Regions from separate parts of the Leisingera caerulea DSM 24564 genome, predicted to be linked through region 2. Evidence: riboswitches for the same ligand, from Rfam matches in the RefSeq annotation. Region 2 holds a riboswitch; each other region holds the start of a gene.

Region 1 (5,942 bases), 1.8 Mb from region 2:
CTGACTTGCGGTGCCAGCGCCATCATGGTGCCGCTGCCGCCATGGGCCACGGGTGCGCCGCCGGCCGGACCGCCTTGGGGACTGGCGGGTCCGTTGCCGCCAAGTGCCGGGGCGCCCATGCCCTGCATCGGCACACCGCCGCCGGGACCGGGGGGCGGCGGGGGCGGGGTGTCCTGCAGCTTGCGGATCAGTTCCTCGGGTGAGGGGAGGTCGGCCACATGGGTGATGCGGATCACCGCCATCTCGGCCGCCATCATGGCGTTGGGGGCGGCGGCGACTTCCTCCAGCGCCTTGAGCAGCATCTGCCACATCCGGGTGAGGACGCGCATCGGCAGGTTCTCGGCCATTTGCTGGCCGCGGGCGCGCTCGTCCGGGCTGACGGTGGGGTCTTCGGCGGCGTCCGGAGTGATCTTCACCACCGAGACCCAATGGGTGATCTCGGCCAGATCGCGCAGCACTGCCAGCGGGTCGGCGCCCTCTGCATACTGGCCTGAAAGTTCTGTCAGAGCCGCTGCCGCGTCGCCGCGCAGGATCATGTCCATCAGGTCCAGCACCCGGCCGCGGTCGGCAAGGCCCAGCATGGCGCGGACCTGATCGGCGGTGGTTTCGCCCGCGCCGTGGGAAATCGCCTGATCCAGCAGCGAGGTGGCATCGCGGGCGGAGCCCTCGGCGGCGCGGGTAATGAGCGCCAGCGCGTCCTCGGCAATTTCGGCGCCCTCGGCGGTGGCGATCTTGCGCAAGAGGGAGATCATCACCTCCGGCTCGATCCGGCGCAGGTCGAACCGCTGGCAGCGCGACAGCACCGTCACCGGCACCTTGCGGATTTCAGTGGTGGCGAAGATGAATTTCACATGCGCGGGCGGCTCCTCCAGCGTCTTCAGCAGCGCGTTGAAGGCGGAGGTCGACAGCATGTGAACTTCGTCGATGATATAGATCTTGTAGCGGGCGGAGGCCGCGCGGTACTGCACCGAGTCGATGATTTCGCGGATGTCGTTCACGCCGGTGCGGGACGCCGCGTCCATCTCCATCACGTCGACATGGCGGCCTTCCATGATCGCCACGCAATGCTCGCATTTACCGCAGGGATCGGTGGTCGGGCCGCCATTGCCGTGTTCGCCGACGCAGTTCATGCCCTTGGCAATGATCCGCGCGGTCGTGGTTTTGCCGGTGCCGCGGATGCCGGTCATGATGAAGGCCTGAGCGATGCGGTCGGCGGCAAAGGCGTTTTTCAGCGTCCGTACCATCGCGTCCTGGCCCACCAGGTCGGCAAAGGTCTCGGGCCGGTATTTGCGGGCCAGAACCTGGTATTGGGATTGGCCGGTGTCGCTGGGGGTATCGTTCATGATGTCTCGTGCCGGATTCGGTTTGCGGGGCGCCCGCGTTGCGCGCAGGGTATTGAAGCGCAGCCCGTTCGTCCACCGCAGAAGGGGGCAATGCGGAGCAGCAAAAGGGCTTTGGCATTGCGTGGTTAACGGTTAGGCTGCAAGGGCGGGGCAACGCGGGGGAACGCAGGAGCGCAGCGGCTAAGGAGGCGGTATGCGATCTGAAGAAACCTCTGAGCCAGCAGCGCCGGACGAGGCGGCGCAAGCGGGGCTGACCATCCACGCGCTGTCTGCGGGCGGCGGCATTCTGGCGCTGTGCCGGCTGCCGGGCGCCGAAGGCGACTACCGGGGCGACCTGATCCAGATCTATCAGTGGAAACCGGGGCTGGTGCTTTCGATGACCACCGAGGCTGAGCACGTTGCCGCCGGGGCGCCGCGGCTGGGAATTGATATTCAAAGCATGGCGAGCCGCTGGCTGCATCTGCCGGTTCCGGATTTCGGCACGCCGCCGCCGGCGGTGGCGGCGAAGTGGCCGGCGGCCAGCCGGTCGGCGCGGCAGGCGCTGGGCGGCGGCGGCCGGGTGCTGGTGCATTGCCGCGGCGGCTGCGGGCGCTCCGGCATGGCGGTGCTGCGGCTGATGATCGAATGCGGCGAGGATCCGGTGCAGGCGCTGGCGCGGCTGCGGTCAGTGCGGCCCTGCGCGGTGGAGACCGAAGCGCAGATGGACTGGGCCTGCGCGGGACAGGTGGCAGGTTAGATCGAGTAACCTTTCGCCCGGCCGATAGGCCGGGCGCAGCCCTCAGAGCCCGGATAAATACTTGCTCACAGCGCCATCATCTGTTCCGCCTGCCGCGCCTCCGCCGACTTCGGCAGCGCCTCCATCAGCGCGCAGGGGCGGGCGTCCAGGCGGGAGGCGGCAAAGCCGGTGCCGTCGCGGCTGAGGATTGCATCGGCGAACCGGTCCAGGCCTTCGCGCGGGGCGTCCTCACCCACACCGCAGAACAGCCGGATCCGGTCGTGGCTGGCCACGAACTGCGCCGGGCAGTTGCGCGGGCAGCCGTCCAGCGCGGTGGTGCCGGTGATCTCAAAGTCGTCCTGGGTCAGCGGCTTGGCCTTGGTCATCGCCTCGGCCAGCTTGGCGATCATCCGCTCTGCCGCCGGGCAGGGTTTCCCGAGGTATTTGCAATCCGTTGCCGCATAGAAATGCGTTGTGTCCGTCCACATCATATCTGCGCCCTCCGCGCGTGGTGCGGGGAGTTCTGGGGACAAGAGACCGGATGAAAATGCGGGAGACCCGCGGTGCCATCAGACCCTGTCCGGACACCCCGCCCGGGTTCGAGTTACACGTTTGATGGCAGGTCTCCTGACTTGCGGGTCGCAGCTTTCCCGATCCTTCCCGGCCTCGTATCAGACCAGTGGCTCTATCGGGGTCGCTCGCCGCTTACAGTTGCGGGGGCAGTCGCGGAGTTGGCCTTGCCTGGGGCGGGGCCGCACCGTGTTCCCTTTTCATCCCGGACACAAGATTCTGTGGCGCGGGAACCATCACCACAAGCGGTAGCGGTTCGCCTGCCGAGTCGTCAATCGTTTTTCTGCATCTGCATCTGTGTGTGCAGGCCGCGGATCACGTCAGAGTCGCGCCGTACCCGGGCCAGCTGCCAGCCGCCCTGCAGCAGGATATAGAAGTTCTCTGCGGCTGCGCGGGCCTCAGCCCGGGGCAGGCCCAGGCGGTGGGCTTGGCGGGCGGTGGCGGCGATCCAGCTTTCGAACAGGTCCGCGGCGTGCTGGCGGAAGGCGTCGTTTTCCGGCCCGGCGAACAAGGTCGCAGAGACCGGGCAGCCGCTCCATCTGCCTTGCTTGTCGAAGAGTTTTGCCAGCTTGTAGCAGACCGTCTTGGCCCCGGCCGGAAAGCTGGGGGCGGGGCCGAAGGCCGCGTCGATCAGCGCTAGCATCTGGTCCGAGGCCCATGTGGCCGCCGCCAGCGCAAGGTCGGACTTGCCGTTGGGGAAATGGTGGTAGAGCGATCCCTTCGGCGCTTCGGCAGCGGCCAGAAGCTCTGCCAGGCCGGTGCCGGCGTAGCCCTTTTCGCGGAACAGGCTGGCGGCGGCGCGGATCAGCCGCTCCCGGGTCGGGGCCGGGCTGCCGGGGGGCGGGCTGGCTGTCGTCACGTCAGTCATGGCGGTAGCTTGACAGTATTAGACCAATTGGTCCAGTCAGGAAGTGGACCAATTGGTCTAGGAGGCTGCCATGCTGGACAGACACGCAGAACATACCGCCGGTATCCGGGAGGAAGAGCTGCGCTTTGCGTCCGGGGATGCGTTGCTGTCGGGCCGGCTGTACCGCCCGGACGGGGCGGCGCGGGCGGCGGTGGTGCTGAACGGCGCAACCGGGGTGCCGCAGCGGTTTTACCGGCATTTCGCGCGCTGGCTGGCGGCAGAGCAGCAGATCGCCTGCCTGACCTATGACTACACGGATTTCGGAGACTCGGCGCGGGGACATCCGCGCCGGTCCACTGTCACTATGGCCGATTGGGCGCTGGCGGATCAGCCCGCCGCCCGGGCCGAAATGCGGCGGCACTATGCGGGCGTGCCGTTGTGGGTGATCGGCCATTCGCTGGGAGCGATGCTGATGCCCCTGCAGGACGATCTTGAGGACGTCGCCCGCATGATCGTGGTTGCGGGCGGCTTGGTGCATCACCACGATCATCCCTGGCCCTACCGCGCGCTGGCGCTGGCTTTCTGGTTCGGCCATGTGCCGCTAGCGGCCCGTGTTCTGGGCTATCTGCCCGGGCGTGCGGTGGGGTTCGGGGCCGACTTGCCGGCGGGAGTCTATTGGCAATGGCGGCGCTGGTGCACCACGCGGGGCAGCTACCTGCCGGAAACGGGGCGGGGCCTGCCGCTGCCGCGCTGGAAAGAGACCGGCATCCCGGTCGACCTGTTTGCGGTGGCCGATGATGATGTTGTGCCGCCGCCGGCCGTGTGGCGGCTGGGTGAGGTATTTGGCGGTGCTGCGCAGCACCGGACAGTGCTGGCTCCGCGGGAACTGGGGCTGAAGGCAATTGGCCACCTTGGGGCGTTTGCCCGGGAAAATGCCGCGCTGTGGCCGCGGCTGCTGCCGCAGGGCTGACCCGGTTCTGGCGCCGGGCGGCGGTTCAGGCGCTGCGGTTCAGCCGGTCTTCGGTGAGCTTGGCAAATTCGGCCAGCCGCAGCTTGAACCGGCGCGTCAGGTTGCTGCGCGCGAGTTTCAGGGATTGCACCAGCAGGCGGCCGGTCAGGTTGCTGGGCGACAGCTTCAGCTGCACCGACATCCGCGTCCGCTGCGGTGAAAGCGCCAGCAGCTCGATTTCCATCCGCCCATCAATGCCGCTGCCGCTGCCAGTCAGAGCCAGCCCGGTAACCGGCGTATAGGAAGCCAGCGTCAGCCGGATGTCGCGCGGCTTGCCGCGAAAGTCGAAGTTCAGATCCCAGGCCAAACCGTTTTCGGGTTGGGCGAGGTCGCCGGTGCGCTGCAGCTCGACGCCGCGGCGCAGGGCAGAGCGTTCCAGCAGTTCAAAATCGGAGATTGCGCCGAAAACCTCTGCAATCGGGGCTTCGATGTCTTCGTTGCTTTGAAACTTCATATCTGCCTGCCTCAGCTGCGCCGCCTGATTTCGGGTCGTTTTGCGCCAATATGCGCGTTAATTCAGCGTGTCCGCAAGCCAGTTCTTCAGCAGGAAATGGGCAATTGCCCCCTCCCGAGCGGGCTTCAGCACCGGGTGATCGCCCGCAAAGACTGTCATCATCTCCTGGCGGCTGACCCACAGCGCGTCTTCGATCTCTGACGGGTCGATGGTGATTTCACGGCTCAGCGCTTCGCCGGCGCAGCCGAACATCAGCGACATTGGAAAGGCCCAGGGCTGCGAGGAAAGGTAGCTGACGCGGCCGACCCTGACGCCTGTTTCCTCCAGTACCTCGCGGCGCACCGCGGCCTCCAGTGTCTCGCCGGGTTCGACAAAGCCCGCGAGCAGCGAATACATCCCTTCGGGCCAGCCGGGGGAGCGGCCCATCAGCACGGAATCCCCATGGGTGATCAGCATAATCACAACCGGGTCGGTGCGCGGGAAATGCGGCGCCTTGCAGGCCGGGCACACCCGTTGCCAGCCCGCCTGCGCCACATCGCTGGGCGCACCGCAGCAGGCGCAGAACCGGTGGCTGCGGTGCCAGGCCAGCATTGCCTTGGCGGTGGAGGCCAGCTCGGCCTCCAGCGGTGTCAGGCGGGTCATCACCCGGCGCAGCTCGGCAAACACATGGGTGTCCGGCAGATCCGGGTGCTGCTGTTCGCTGGCATCGGCAAAGCTGTTGAGCGCGTCCTTATCCAGGCCTTCTGGCTTCCAGCCGCTGATGTCGCAGGTAAAGCAGGGGGTGCCGTCAGGCGTGAGGCCAAGGAACAGCGCCGTGTCCCGGCGGCCGGCGGCCAGCGGATGGTGAGCCGCGGTCCAGGCCAGGCCGCAGGGCAGGCCGGCGTCTTCTGCGCGCCGGGTCAGCGGTTTGCCGCGCCACATCAGCAGCACCTGGGACTGCGGGCTGTTCCAGGCGGCGTCCAGCGCTGCCGGGTCGGTGCGCAGATGCGCGGCACGGTCGAGTC
Region 2 (5,942 bases):
GTCGGAAAAGGACAGCACCACAAGGTCCGCAGGCGTCTGCCCGAGGTCCTGCGGGGTGTCGGTCTCGTCAAGGCCGTGGCTTTCGCGGAAGACGACGTGCATGGGTCAGGCTCCCTGCCTGTAAGGTCGTTTGGTAGAGGGGAGGGCAGCGCCCGGCCCGGCGGGGCAGGAAGCGAAGCGCCCGCCCCTTGGGGGGCGGGACGGGCGCTGCCCGGCGTGCCGCCGGGCTGGACCGTTCAATTTCTGACGCTTCAATTTCACTTGCTTCAGGCCCCAAGTTCGGCGCGGATGGCCTGTTCGTCAATGTCGTCATGCTCAGCGATGACCACCAGGGCGGTCTTGCGCGGCTGCGCACCCCAGGGCTGATCATACTGGGCGCGCAGGCGCTCGCCCACGGCCTGAACCAGCATCCGCATCGGTTTCCCCTCCACCGCGACATAGCCTTTGACGCGCAGGATGTTGCGCTCGCGGGCGAGTTTCACGATGGCATTCTGCAGCGCTTCGGGGTCGGAAACTTCGCCCATTTCGACAACGATGCTTTCAAAATCGTCATGCTCGTGGTCGTGGTGGCCGTCGTGGTGGCTGGGGCGGGCCTCCAGATCGTCCTCGGCAGCCGCACCCAGGCCCAGGATGATGCGCGGGTCGATGACGCCTTCGCTCATCGGCAGGATCGGCAGTTTGCGCGGTGCTTCGGCCTCGATCACTGCGCGGGCCTTCTCGACGCCTGCGTCGCCGGCCAGGTCGGCCTTGGAAAGCAGAACGATATCGGCGCAGGAAATCTGATCCTCGAACACTTCCGACAGCGGGGTTTCGTGGTCGATGCTGTCATCCGCCTCGCGCTGGGCCTGGACGGCGTCCAGGTCGGGGGCGAACTGGCCCTTGGCCACCGCCTCAGCATCGGCCAGGGCAATCACACCGTCCACGGTGATGCGGGAGCGGATGGCGGGCCAGTCGAAGGCCTTCAAAAGCGGCTTGGGCAGCGCCAGGCCGGAGGTTTCGATCACGATGTGATCGGGCTTTTCCGGCAGGTCCATCAACTGTTCGATGGTGGGGATGAAGTCGTCGGCCACGGTGCAGCAGATGCAGCCGTTGGCCAGCTCCATGATGTTCTCCGCCGGGCAATTTTCATGCGCGCAGGATTTCAGAATGTCGCCGTCGACGCCGGCGGTGCCGAATTCATTGACGACCACCGCCAGGCGCTTGCCTTGCGGGTTTTGCATCAGGTGGCGGATCAGGGTGGTTTTGCCCGCGCCGAGAAAGCCGGTGATGACGGTGACGGGGATCTTGTTGAGGTCGCTCATGATTACTCCTCGGAGAAGAACTTGGCCGGCGGGATGCGGGCAACGGATTGCTTGCGGAAGGTCTGCGGGCGTTCGCGCCAGGGCACAACGCCGTCGGCGGTGGCGGCATAGGCTGCAGCGCCTTCCAGGATCTCGGGGACATGCTGGTCCGGGTCGAGGTCGCCGTAGACATAAGTCCAGCGCTCGGTGCCGCCGATCAGCGCCACGGCGCAGCCGCGTTTGCAGGAGGACAGGCATTCGACCCCGCGCAGACGGACGCCTTCGGGCATCCCGGCCTCTTCCAATGCGGCGTGCAGAATGGCGCCGGGGCGGGCGGCCTCCGGGTCGGCACCCTCGCGGCGGCAGGTGAGGCAAACGGTCAGCGTGACCGGTCCTGGGGTGCTGGCAGGTTTGTCTGCCATATCGTCAGCCATCGGCGCGTCTCCTGTCGCGGCAGGCGTGGGGATGGCCGAAAGGGGGCTGCAGCGTGCCAGCCCTCAACCGGTCGCGGAACACCCCGCCCGCCCGTTGATCTCTCTCTTGCTGGCAGGTCTCCCGGCTTGCGGATGCCAAGGCTGCGGCGCCTTGCCGGCCATCCTGCCTTCCCGGGGCTTTCCCAGTGGCATGGCGGCCTCATCCGGTCACGGTCGCGGGGGCGGCTGTGCTTCGGCAATCCAAAGAAATTTGGCGGCCTTCACATTCCCTCTTCGCCTGCTTTCGCAGGAACCAGCGAAACCCCCTTGCGCTATCGCGCCCTTCTTTGTCAAGACATGGGGTCAAACAGCTGGAGAGCCCCCATGAGCGAAAAGTCTGAAACCGGCATCTCAGAGGAAGAAGCCGCCCGTCACGCCTCCAAGATGGCCAAGAAAAAGGCCGCGCGCGACCGGATGATGAAGACCAAGGAGGGCGAGAAGGGCCTGATCATCGTCCACACCGGGCCGGGCAAGGGCAAATCCTCCTCAGGGTTCGGGATGATCATGCGCTGCATCGCGCATGGGATGCCGTCAGCCGTGGTGCAGTTCATCAAGGGCGCCTGGCAGACTGGCGAGCGGACGCTGATCGAGGAAAACTTCAGCGATCTCTGCCAGTTCTACGCGATGGGCGAGGGGTTCACCTGGGAAACCCAGGACAAGGCCCGCGACATTGCCGCGGCCCAGAAGGGCTGGGAAAAGGCCAAGGAGATGATCCTGGACGAGCGCAACACCATGGTGCTGCTGGACGAGATCAACATCGCGCTGCGCTATGAGTATCTGGACCTGGAAGAGGTGCTGGAGTTCCTTGTCGAGCACAAGCCGCCGATGACGCATGTAGTGCTGACAGGCAGGAACGCCAAGGAGGAGCTGATCGAGATCGCCGACCTGGTGACCGAGATGGGCCAGATCAAGCACCCGTTCCGCGCCGGGGTGAAGGCGCAGAAGGGTGTAGAGTTTTAAAGCTGAGGGCAGCGCCCGAGCCTGGGTGGGTGCGTAAGTGCCCTCCCGTGGGGAGGGTCGGGCGCTGCCCGGCGGTGCCGCCGGGCAAAACATTCTTTATGCGGCGAGCTGTGCAGCCTTGCCTTGGATGTAGGCATCCACCGCCGCCCGCTGGGCTTCATCCAATCGCAGGCCCAGTTTGGTGCGCCGCCACAGGTAATCGTCGCCTGCGCGCACCCATTCGCTGGCAATCGCCCAGTCAAGCTCCCGCGCGGTGATGGTGGCGCCAAAGTCCTGGCCCAGATCGCCGGCAGTGTTGGCGTCGCCCAGCACCTCCCAGGTCTCGGTGCCATAGGCGCGGATCATCCGGCCTGCCCAGTAAGGAGTGAGAAACGGGTAGTCCGCGGCCAGTTTCGATGTCAGCTTTGCCACATCCTCCACCGGGAAATCGCCGCCGGGCAGCGCCACGCCTGCGGTCCAGTCGGCGGGCAGCTGGGGGAACACCTCGCCGATTTTGGCCAGCGCCGCCTCGGCCAGCTTGCGGTAGGTGGTGATCTTGCCGCCAAAGACATTGAGCAGCGGCGCTTGCGCCTGATCCAGCGTCAGCACGTATTCGCGGGTGGCCGCGGTGGCGGAGCTGGCACCGTCGTCATAGAGCGGGCGCACGCCGGAGTAGGTCCAGACGATGTCCTCGCGCGTCACCGGCTTCTCGAAATACTCCGATGCGAAGGCCGCCAGATAGTCCTGTTCGGCTTCTGTGCAGACCGGTGCGGTGTCCGGATCCGGGTGGTCGGCGTCGGTGGTGCCGATCAGGGTGAAATCCTGCTCATAGGGGATGGCAAAGATGATCCGCCCGTCTGTCCCTTGGAAGAAATAGCAGCGGCCGTGGTCGAACAGCTTTGGCACCACGATATGGCTGCCGCGCACGAGGCGGATGTTCTCGCGGCTGTTCTGGCCCAGCTTCTGATGCAGCACATCGGCCACCCACGGACCGCCTGCATTGACCAGCATTCTGGCGCGGTGTTCCTGTTCGGCGCCGGTGGCGTGGTCCTTGGTGCGGATCAGCCAGTGATCTGCATGGCGCTCGGCCGACAGAACCTCAGTCCGGGTCAGGATTTCTGCGCTGCGGGCCTTTGCGTCACGCGCGTTCAGCACCACCAGGCGGGCGTCCTCGATCCAGCAGTCGGAGTATTCGAACGCCGTTTTGAATTTGCTTTTCAGCGGGCGGCCCGCCGGGTCGCTTGTCAGGTCCAGTTTGGCGGTCCCGGGCAGGATTCCGCGTTTGCCCAGGCTGTCGTACAGAAACAGTCCCAGACGGATCAGCCAGGCCGGGCGGCGGCCCTTCATCCACGGCATGAAGGTCGTCAGCAGCTTTGAGGTCGGCGTTTCGCTGTCGAACCGCATGTCCTTGTGGAACGGCAGCACAAAGCGCATCGGCCAGGAGATATGCGGCATCGCCTTCAGCAGCACCTCGCGCTCGACCAGCGCTTCGCGCACCAGGCGGAACTCGAAGTATTCCAGGTAGCGCAGGCCGCCGTGGAACAGCTTGGTCGAGGCGGAGGACGTGGCGGAGGCAAGGTCATTCATCTCTGCCAGCGTCACCGACAGGCCGCGGCCGGCGGCGTCACGGGCGATGCCGCAGCCGTTGATGCCGCCGCCGATGATGAAAAGATCCGTTACGGGCGTGTCAGTCATTTTCGCTGCTTTCGTTTTGTCCTGCGGTGAGGATTCGGGTGCCTGCGGCCTGTGCGGCCTCAGCAAATTCTGTTGGCACCGGCCGGTCGGTGATCACCACGTCCAGATCAGCCGCATTGCAGATCCGCACCGGCGCGGAGCGTTCGAACTTGCTGCCGTCGCAGACCAGCACCTTTTGGCGGGCGTTTTTCAGGATCGCGCGGGCAACCGAAACTTCGCGCGCGTCGTGGTCCATCACCGCGCCGTCGGCGTCCAGGGCCGAGGCGCCGATGATGGCAAAATCAACCTTATAGCGGCAGAAGAAGTCCACCGCATCCTCGCCCACGATGGCGCCGTCACTCTGCCGCACGGTGCCGCCGGCCAGGATCAGATCCTTGGCCTGGCCGCCCATCATCATATTGATAATGTTTATATTATTGGAAATAACTGTAAGGCCTCTGTGGCCGGACAGCGCACGGGCAACCTGTTCAGTCGAGGTGCCAATGTTGAGCGAGAGCGAGCAATTGTCGGGGATCAGCTCTGCCGCCAGGGCCGCCATTGCCAGCTTGTTGCCGGCATTCAGCTTGCGCCGGTCCTCATAGTCCTGGCTGGCGGCGGAGCTGACCCGGACAGCGCCGCCGTGCACGCGGGACAGGGCGCCGCGCGCCGACAGGTCGCGCAGGTCGGCGCGCACCGTTTGCAAGGACACGCCAAAGCGGCGGGAGAGATCCTCGACCTCGACCCGGTCCTGCCGGTTCAGGAGGGAGATGATCTCGTTCTGACGGCCAATCGCATCCATTTGCTTTCCTTTCGCAGCGGTTTCTTAGCGTGATGCGCGCGGAGAGTCATCATTCTTTTTCGGTTTTGTTTCGCAAGGCCGCAAAACGAAAAGGCGCACCGCTGGGGCGCGCCTTTTCGTTTGCAGCCTGGCAAAGTGTCAGTGCAGGGGGATCAGGTGATTGTCCCACGCCAGGTCCGCACGGTGTAGCCGGTGCTGGCCGGCGTCTGAAATTGCAAAGACCTGGCCGCTGCCGGTGCTGGCCGTAAAGCCGCCCGCAGAAGGCGCCAGCCCGCAGACATCGCGCATCCTGTATTCGCGCAGCAGCGCGCCGCTGACGGTGTCCATCACTTGCAATACCCCGCCGCGGGGGGAGGTGACGCCGATCCGGGTGCCATCGTCCGAAAAGGCAACAGAGCCGCCATAGCCATTCATGTTCAATACCCGTGCGTCGTTCTCCGCCATCAGGCGCGGCGCATTGCCGGGCCGGTGCAGCCCCGTGGTGGGAACCTGCTCACCCGGATCACCCTGCCACTGCATGGCAAATCCAACAGTGCCATCGGCGCGCATTGCCAAATGGCGGATCGAGTTCAGGTGCAACTCGCGGGGCAGTTCCATCTGCTCTTGTATGCCGCCCTCAAAGCTGAGGTAGCTGAGGTTCGGGCGCATGCTGGGCAGGTTCAGCTTGGCGCGGCCGCTGTCTGGATGGGTCTCAATCCCGCCATTGGCGACAACCAGCCCCGGCGCGCCGCGTCGCAGCGCCATGTCGTGCGGGCCGATGCCGCCCGAACTGAAGGC
Region 3 (5,942 bases), 2.2 Mb from region 2:
CGGCACCGCCAGCCACACATCCGGCCAGCGCACGCCGCTGAGGTTGCCCATCAGCCAGAACATGATGCCGCGCGCCTGATCCGCATTGGCGGATTTGGCGATGATGAAGGCCGTGAGGGCGTTGAACAGCTGCGAGCCGGCAATGCCCGCCAGCACAATCTGCGCCGCTGCGGCCCGGCTGCTGCCCGCCCCGGCGGCCCGCGCCAGGATGGCGACAAAGCCAAACGCCAGAAGCGCCCCGTTGAAGGCGCCGAAGGACAGCGACAGGGCGCCACCGCCGAGGCCGGCAATTGTGACCGCCACCGCCCCGGTCGAGGCGCCGGCGGAAATGCCCAGAATATAAGGGTCCGCCAGCGCATTGCGCAGCAGCGCCTGCAGCACCACGCCTGTCACCGCCAGCGCCGCGCCGCACGCCCCCGCCACCAGCGCCCGCGGCAGCCGGTAGCTCCAGATGATGCCCTGGTCCACCGGGTCCACCGGCAGACCCGCCCCGGCCAGCTTGTTGACCAGAACAGACAGGACAAGGTCAGGCGCAAGCGGGGTTTCCCCGATCATTGCGCCTGCCAGAACCGCCGCAGCCAGCACCGGCAAAGCCAGGCAAGCGCCCCGGAAGCCGTGCCATGCAAGTGCGGCGGCTGCGCTCATGCGCCGTTGCCGATTGCGCTGAGTTCAGCGGCCAGATCCTCCAGCGCAGGGATCGCGCGGATGGTGGCGTCCATGGCCTGGGCATCCATCACCACGATACGGCCGTTCTTCACGGCGTCCATCTGGCTGGCGACCGGATCATTGCGCAGGAATTCCAGCTTCTTCTCGTAGTCGTCGGCGGCAAAGCGGCGGCGGTCCATGCGGGCAATCACGATCACCGTCGGGTTGGCCTTGGCAATGGTTTCCCAGCCGACGGTCGGCCATTCCTCGTCGGTCTCGATGACATTACGCAGGCCAAGCTGCTGCATCATGTAGCCCGGCGCGCCCTTCTGGCCGGCCACGAACGGGTCGCTTTCCAGCTCAGGCGAAGAGAACCAGAACACGGCTGAGGCGTCGGCCAGCGCAACCTCTTTCGCCTTGGCAACAGCCGCGGCCTCGCGGGCCTTGTAGTCAGCGACCAGCTCTGCGCCTTTTTCGGCCTCTCCGAAGATCGCTGCCAGCTCCTCGATGCCCTGATACAGGCTCTCGGTGGTGAACATCTGCGTTCGGGTGCCGTCGCCGCCGGTAGTGTTGTCCTTGCCGACGCAATCGGCGGGCATCACATAGGTGGGGATACCCAGGTCATGGAACTGCTCGCGCTTGGCGACGACACCTTCAGGACCCACGTGCCACTCATACTGGGCCGCCACCAGACCGGGGCGCTTGGCCACCACGCTTTCAAAGCTGGGGTCGTTGTCGGCCAGCCGCTCAACCTTGGCGTTCACGTCGGCGTATTCCGGCAGAACATCGTTGAACCAGACCGAGGTGCCGAGCACCTTGTCCCCCAGCCCCAGCGCATAGAGCACTTCGGTGGCGGCCTGGCCGACGGTCACGGAGGACGCCGCAGGGGCGTCGAAGGTGACGGACTGGCCGCAGTTTTGGATAGTCAGCGGAAAGCTGTCGCCGGCAGCCGCCGCCTGGGCCGCAACGGTGAAGGTAAGGCCGATAAGGCCGGAACGCAGAAACATGTTAGTCGATCTCCATATGTCAATGACCGGAGAACGGGTGAAAGGGCATTGACCGGCAGGGCGGAAGACCTGGGCCCTTCCTCTGCGGCACCTGATAGCGGCGGCGCATCCAGCCGGCAACCTCCCCGGACAACCCCGCCCGGTGTGCTTCGGTTTCTTCACCGGCAGGTCTCCTGACTGGCGGGTCATCGTCTGGGCCGCCTTCCCGGACCGCTGGGGTCCAGTGACGCGATGGCTCAGCACTCGCCGCCTACAGTTGCGGGGGCAGTTCCGTTTGGTGCCCGGCGGGCACCGCGGATTCCCTCTTAGCCCTTGCGGGACCGGTAGGGCGCGCGTAGCGCATCACTTCCGCTGCGGCAAGAAAAACTTGCAGCCGCTGCTGGATTCCCGTGGAAAAGGCGCGGGCTGCTTCGGCATCCGCAGGAACACCTCCCAGCCGCGGAGCACGCCACCGCGGTTTACAGGATCTCATCCTCGTCGAACATCGGATCGTCCTCCAGCTGGGCGCTCAGATCCTCCACCGAGTCCTCTGCCCGCTCGACCGACCCCACCCTGCCCAGGTGGAACACCGCATCGCCTTCATTAACGACGGGCATCACCGCACGGCCGACAATCAGCCCGTCGAAAGGAGCCAGGATCTCCTCGTCCTGCTCGCCGAAGGGGTCGGAAACCGATCCCAGCAGATCGCCTTGCCGGACCAGCTCCCCGTCGTTCTTGTACACCCGCAGAAGCCCGCCCATCGGCGCCCGCAGCCATTTGCTGGAGGCGCAGAACTGCGGCTGCGATTTGGGTTTGGAAATGCCCTTGGCCGGAACCATACCCATGTGCCGCAGCACCCGCAGGATGCCGGCCAGCCCGGCCCGGATCGACAGCTCGTCAAAGCGCAGGCCCTCGCCCGCCTCATAGAGCAGCACATCCTTGCCCATCTCCTTGGCCGCGCCGCGCAAAGAGCCATCGCGCAGCTGCGACTGCATCACGATGGGCGCGCCGAACACCCCGGCGAGTTCCCGGGTGCGCGGGTTATCAGGCGAGATGCGGATCTGCGGGTAATTGGTCCGGTGAACAGCCGCCGAGTGCAGGTCGATCCCCAGGTCCGAGCGGGCGACCACCTCTGTCATGAACAGATGCGCCAGGCGCGAGGCCAGCGAGCCGTGCTCGCTGCCGGGAAACGCCCGGTTCAGGTCGCGCCTGTCCGGCAGATAGCGGGAGTGGTTGATGAAGCCGAAGGCATTGACGATCGGCACCGCGATCAGCGTGCCCTTGAGTGTCGTCAGGTTCGGCGCGCGCAGGAGCCGCCGGACAATCTCCACACCGATCACCTCGTCCCCGTGCACGCCGCCGCTGACGAAAACCGCCGGCCCGTCCTGGCGGCCGTGCACAACATGCGCCGACATGGTGACCGGCGTGTGATCGGACAGAACGCTGACCGGCAGGTCAACCGTCAGCCGCGCGCCCGGCGCCACCTTGGCGTGGCCGATGGTGAAATGCTGCCGCACCCTCATACTGCTACCCTTTGCCCTTGGATCTGGTGACGCCGGACTTGGCGTGTTTTTCAAGGAATTCGACCATCCTGCCAGTGATGTCCAGACTGGTCGCCTTTTCAACCCCTTCCAGGCCGGGGGAAGAATTCACCGCCATCACCACTGCGCCGTAGCTGGCGCGCAGCATATCGACGCCGCAGGCGTTCAACCCCTTGGTTTTGGCGGCGCGGATGGCGGTGGCGCCCGCCTCGCGCTCTTGAGTTGCGGCCCTTGTGCAAGCGTGATTATTTCGCCGCAGGCAAAACTCCACCGGATTGTGCAACTAAACGCCTTTGCCAGCACTGCCTGCACTTTGGCCGGGCGGTATGGGCGCCGATGCGGTGGCGAGGCTTCCGGGCGGTACAGGATCACGCGGAGGCTGCCTCAGGAAATCTTCGGGCGGCGCGGGCTGGATCGGGGCGACGTCACGGCGCTCTCGCGTGTGCGGCTGGAATAAGGGTATGTTCTGATTGATTTGGGCCGCTTTTTCGTGGTTATGAGCGGCAGCGCCTTCGTCAGCCACCGGCGCGCGGGCAAGGAGATGCCGGCGCCCCGGACCGCAGCAGGCTGAACGCTGTGCCGCGGCTGGCCGCCTGACATTACAGGGATAAGATGGATCTTGAACAGCTGATTGCCTGCCCTGCCTGTGACGTGCTGCACCGCAACCAGGACGTGGCCAAGCACACGGTCGCCAGATGCGCCCGCTGCGGCACGGTGCTGGCGGCGCCCAAATCGGGGGCGATGACCCGGATTGCGATGCTGTCGCTGACGGCGCTGATCCTGCTGGCGGCCGCGGCCGGCTTTCCGTTTCTGGAGCTGCAGGCGCAGGGGCTGTCGCACCGGGCGTCGGTGCTGGATGCGGTGCTGGCGTTTTCCAGCGGGCTGATGGCGCCGCTGTCGCTGGCCACCGGCTTTCTGATCGTGCTGCTGCCCGCCGCCCGCTACGGCGCCCTGGTCTATACCCTGGCGCCGATGGCCCTAGGCTGGCACCCTGCCCCGCATGCCGCCGCTGTCTACCGCTGGGCGGAACGGCTGAAACCCTGGGCGATGGCAGAGATTTTCATTATCGGCGTCGCGGTGGCCCTGGTCAAAGTGTCCGGCCTCGCCCGGGTCGGGCTGGGGCCGGCCTTTTGGGCCTTCGCCGCACTCCTGGTGGTGACCATCCTGACCGACAGTTCCATTTGCAGGCTGACCGTATGGAAAACCCTGAAGACCCGCCGCGGTTCCTGACCGCAGCCGAGGCCGGGCTGACCGGCTGCCGCACCTGCGGGGCCGTCAATCAAGGCGGTGCGCGGATCTGTTACAGCTGCCGCAGCGAGCTGACCCCGCCGTCCGCCTACAGCTTGCAGCGGGTCTGGGCCTGGCTGGCGGCGGGGCTGATCGCCTATATCCCCGCCAATATCTACCCGATGCTGCGCACCACCTCGTTTGGCCGCGCCTCCGAGAACACGCTGCTTGGCGGCATCGTGGAGCTGTTCAGCCTAGGTTCCTACGGTGTCGCCTTCATCGTGTTCTTTGCCAGCATCGTGATCCCGCTCGCCAAATTCCTGGCCATCGGCTATCTGGCGGTCTCGGTCCGCAGGCCCGCGGCTCTTGGCAGGCACGGCAGGCTGGTGCTTTATGAGGTTGTCGAATTTATCGGCCGCTGGTCGATGATTGATGTCTTTGTCGTGGCGATCCTGACCGCCCTGGTTCAGCTGGATTTCGCCGCTGCCGTCACTCCGGGAATTGCAGCGGTCAGTTTTGCATTGTCGGTTGCCTTCACCATGCTGGCAGCCCAAAGTTTTGATCCGCGGCTGATCTGGAACGCGGAAAAGCGAGAGTATGAATGAGCACGCCTGAACCCGCCACGATGAAAGTTTCTGCGCAGCGCCCGTCGCCGTGGCGCAATTTGTCCCTAGTCTGGCTGGTGCCGCTGGCGGCGCTGGCGGTGTCGCTGGGTATAGCGTGGCAAGCATATTCCGCCCGGGGCGTTCTGATCCGCATCACTTTCGAGAACGCCTCCGGCATTGTGGCCAATGAAACCACGGTGCGCTACCGCGATGTGGCGATCGGACAGGTTGAGGAGCTCGGCTTTACTGAAGACCTGAGCAAGGTCACTGTCTGGGCCCGCATCGACAAGAAGGTTGCCCCCTATTTGGATCAGGACGCCGCCTTTTGGGTGGTCCGCCCCGAGGTCAGCACGCGCGGCATTTCCGGGCTCAGCACCGTGCTGTCGGGTGTCTATATCGAAGGCACCTGGGACCAGGATCCCGGCGTGGCCGCCACCCGCTTTGAGGGCGAAGACGGGCCGCCTCTGGTGCAGCCGGGCCGGGAGGGCCGGCGGATCACCCTGCGCACTACCGACGGCAGCATGATCTCCGAAGGCGCGCCGGTGCTGTTCCGCGGCGTTGAGGTCGGCCGGCTGGAGCAGCCGCGCCTGACGGTCAGCGGCGACAGTATCGTCGTCGATGCCTTCATCGACGCCCCGCATGACCGCCGCATCAACTCCGCCACCCGGTTCTGGGACACCTCCGGCTTTTCCGTCTCCTTCGGCGCCAGCGGGCTGTCGCTGGACGTTGACAGCATCGCCTCGCTGGTGGCTGGCGGCATCGAATTCGACACCGTTTTCGATGGCGGCAAGCCGGTGGGCAAGGGCACGGTTTTCGACATTCACGAGGACGAGGCCGCCGCCCGCCGCACCGCTTTTGCGCGGTCGCGCTCGGATGGCGTGGCGGTGGCTGTCGCCTTTGACGAGTCGGTCGCTGGGCTTGCCAGCGGTGCCGCGGTC

What was found. A riboswitch is a leader RNA that binds a small molecule or an ion and turns the genes downstream of it on or off. The one in region 2 is predicted to bind cobalamin.
Region 1: it holds a riboswitch for cobalamin, as region 2 does, so the genes downstream of both, CAER_RS0110080 (hypothetical protein) here and CAER_RS0118965 (DUF1636 family protein) in region 2, are expected to answer to the same signal.
Region 3: it holds a riboswitch for cobalamin, as region 2 does, so the genes downstream of both, CAER_RS0108365 (ABC transporter substrate-binding protein) here and CAER_RS0118965 (DUF1636 family protein) in region 2, are expected to answer to the same signal.

Annotation. Positions count from the first base shown of each region.
Region 1 is NZ_KI421513.1:589,333-595,274, reverse strand. It holds gene CAER_RS0110090 (DNA polymerase III subunit gamma/tau) at 1-1,343, opposite strand, end outside; gene CAER_RS0110085 (protein-tyrosine phosphatase family protein) at 1,537-2,079, shown strand; gene CAER_RS0110080 (hypothetical protein) at 2,145-2,549, opposite strand; cobalamin riboswitch at 2,659-2,881, opposite strand; gene CAER_RS0110075 (TetR/AcrR family transcriptional regulator) at 2,900-3,496, opposite strand; gene CAER_RS0110070 (alpha/beta hydrolase family protein) at 3,567-4,445, shown strand; gene CAER_RS0110065 (SRPBCC family protein) at 4,471-4,938, opposite strand; gene nudC (NAD(+) diphosphatase) at 4,996-5,942, opposite strand, start outside.
Region 2 is NZ_KI421513.1:2,433,501-2,439,442, forward strand. It holds gene cobN (cobaltochelatase subunit CobN) at 1-102, opposite strand, end outside; gene cobW (cobalamin biosynthesis protein CobW) at 267-1,301, opposite strand; gene CAER_RS0118965 (DUF1636 family protein) at 1,304-1,714, opposite strand; cobalamin riboswitch at 1,809-2,026, opposite strand; gene cobO (cob(I)yrinic acid a,c-diamide adenosyltransferase) at 2,078-2,713, shown strand; gene glpD (glycerol-3-phosphate dehydrogenase) at 2,810-4,387, opposite strand; gene CAER_RS0118980 (DeoR/GlpR family DNA-binding transcription regulator) at 4,380-5,165, opposite strand; gene CAER_RS0118985 (DUF1513 domain-containing protein) at 5,304-5,942, opposite strand, start outside.
Region 3 is NZ_KI421513.1:248,476-254,417, forward strand. It holds gene CAER_RS0108360 (FecCD family ABC transporter permease) at 1-645, opposite strand, end outside; gene CAER_RS0108365 (ABC transporter substrate-binding protein) at 642-1,652, opposite strand; cobalamin riboswitch at 1,799-1,992, opposite strand; gene CAER_RS0108375 (succinylglutamate desuccinylase/aspartoacylase family protein) at 2,111-3,154, opposite strand; gene CAER_RS0108380 (hypothetical protein) at 3,159-3,443, opposite strand; gene CAER_RS0108390 (paraquat-inducible protein A) at 3,785-4,402, shown strand; gene CAER_RS0108395 (paraquat-inducible protein A) at 4,369-5,004, shown strand; gene CAER_RS0108400 (MlaD family protein) at 5,001-5,942, shown strand, end outside.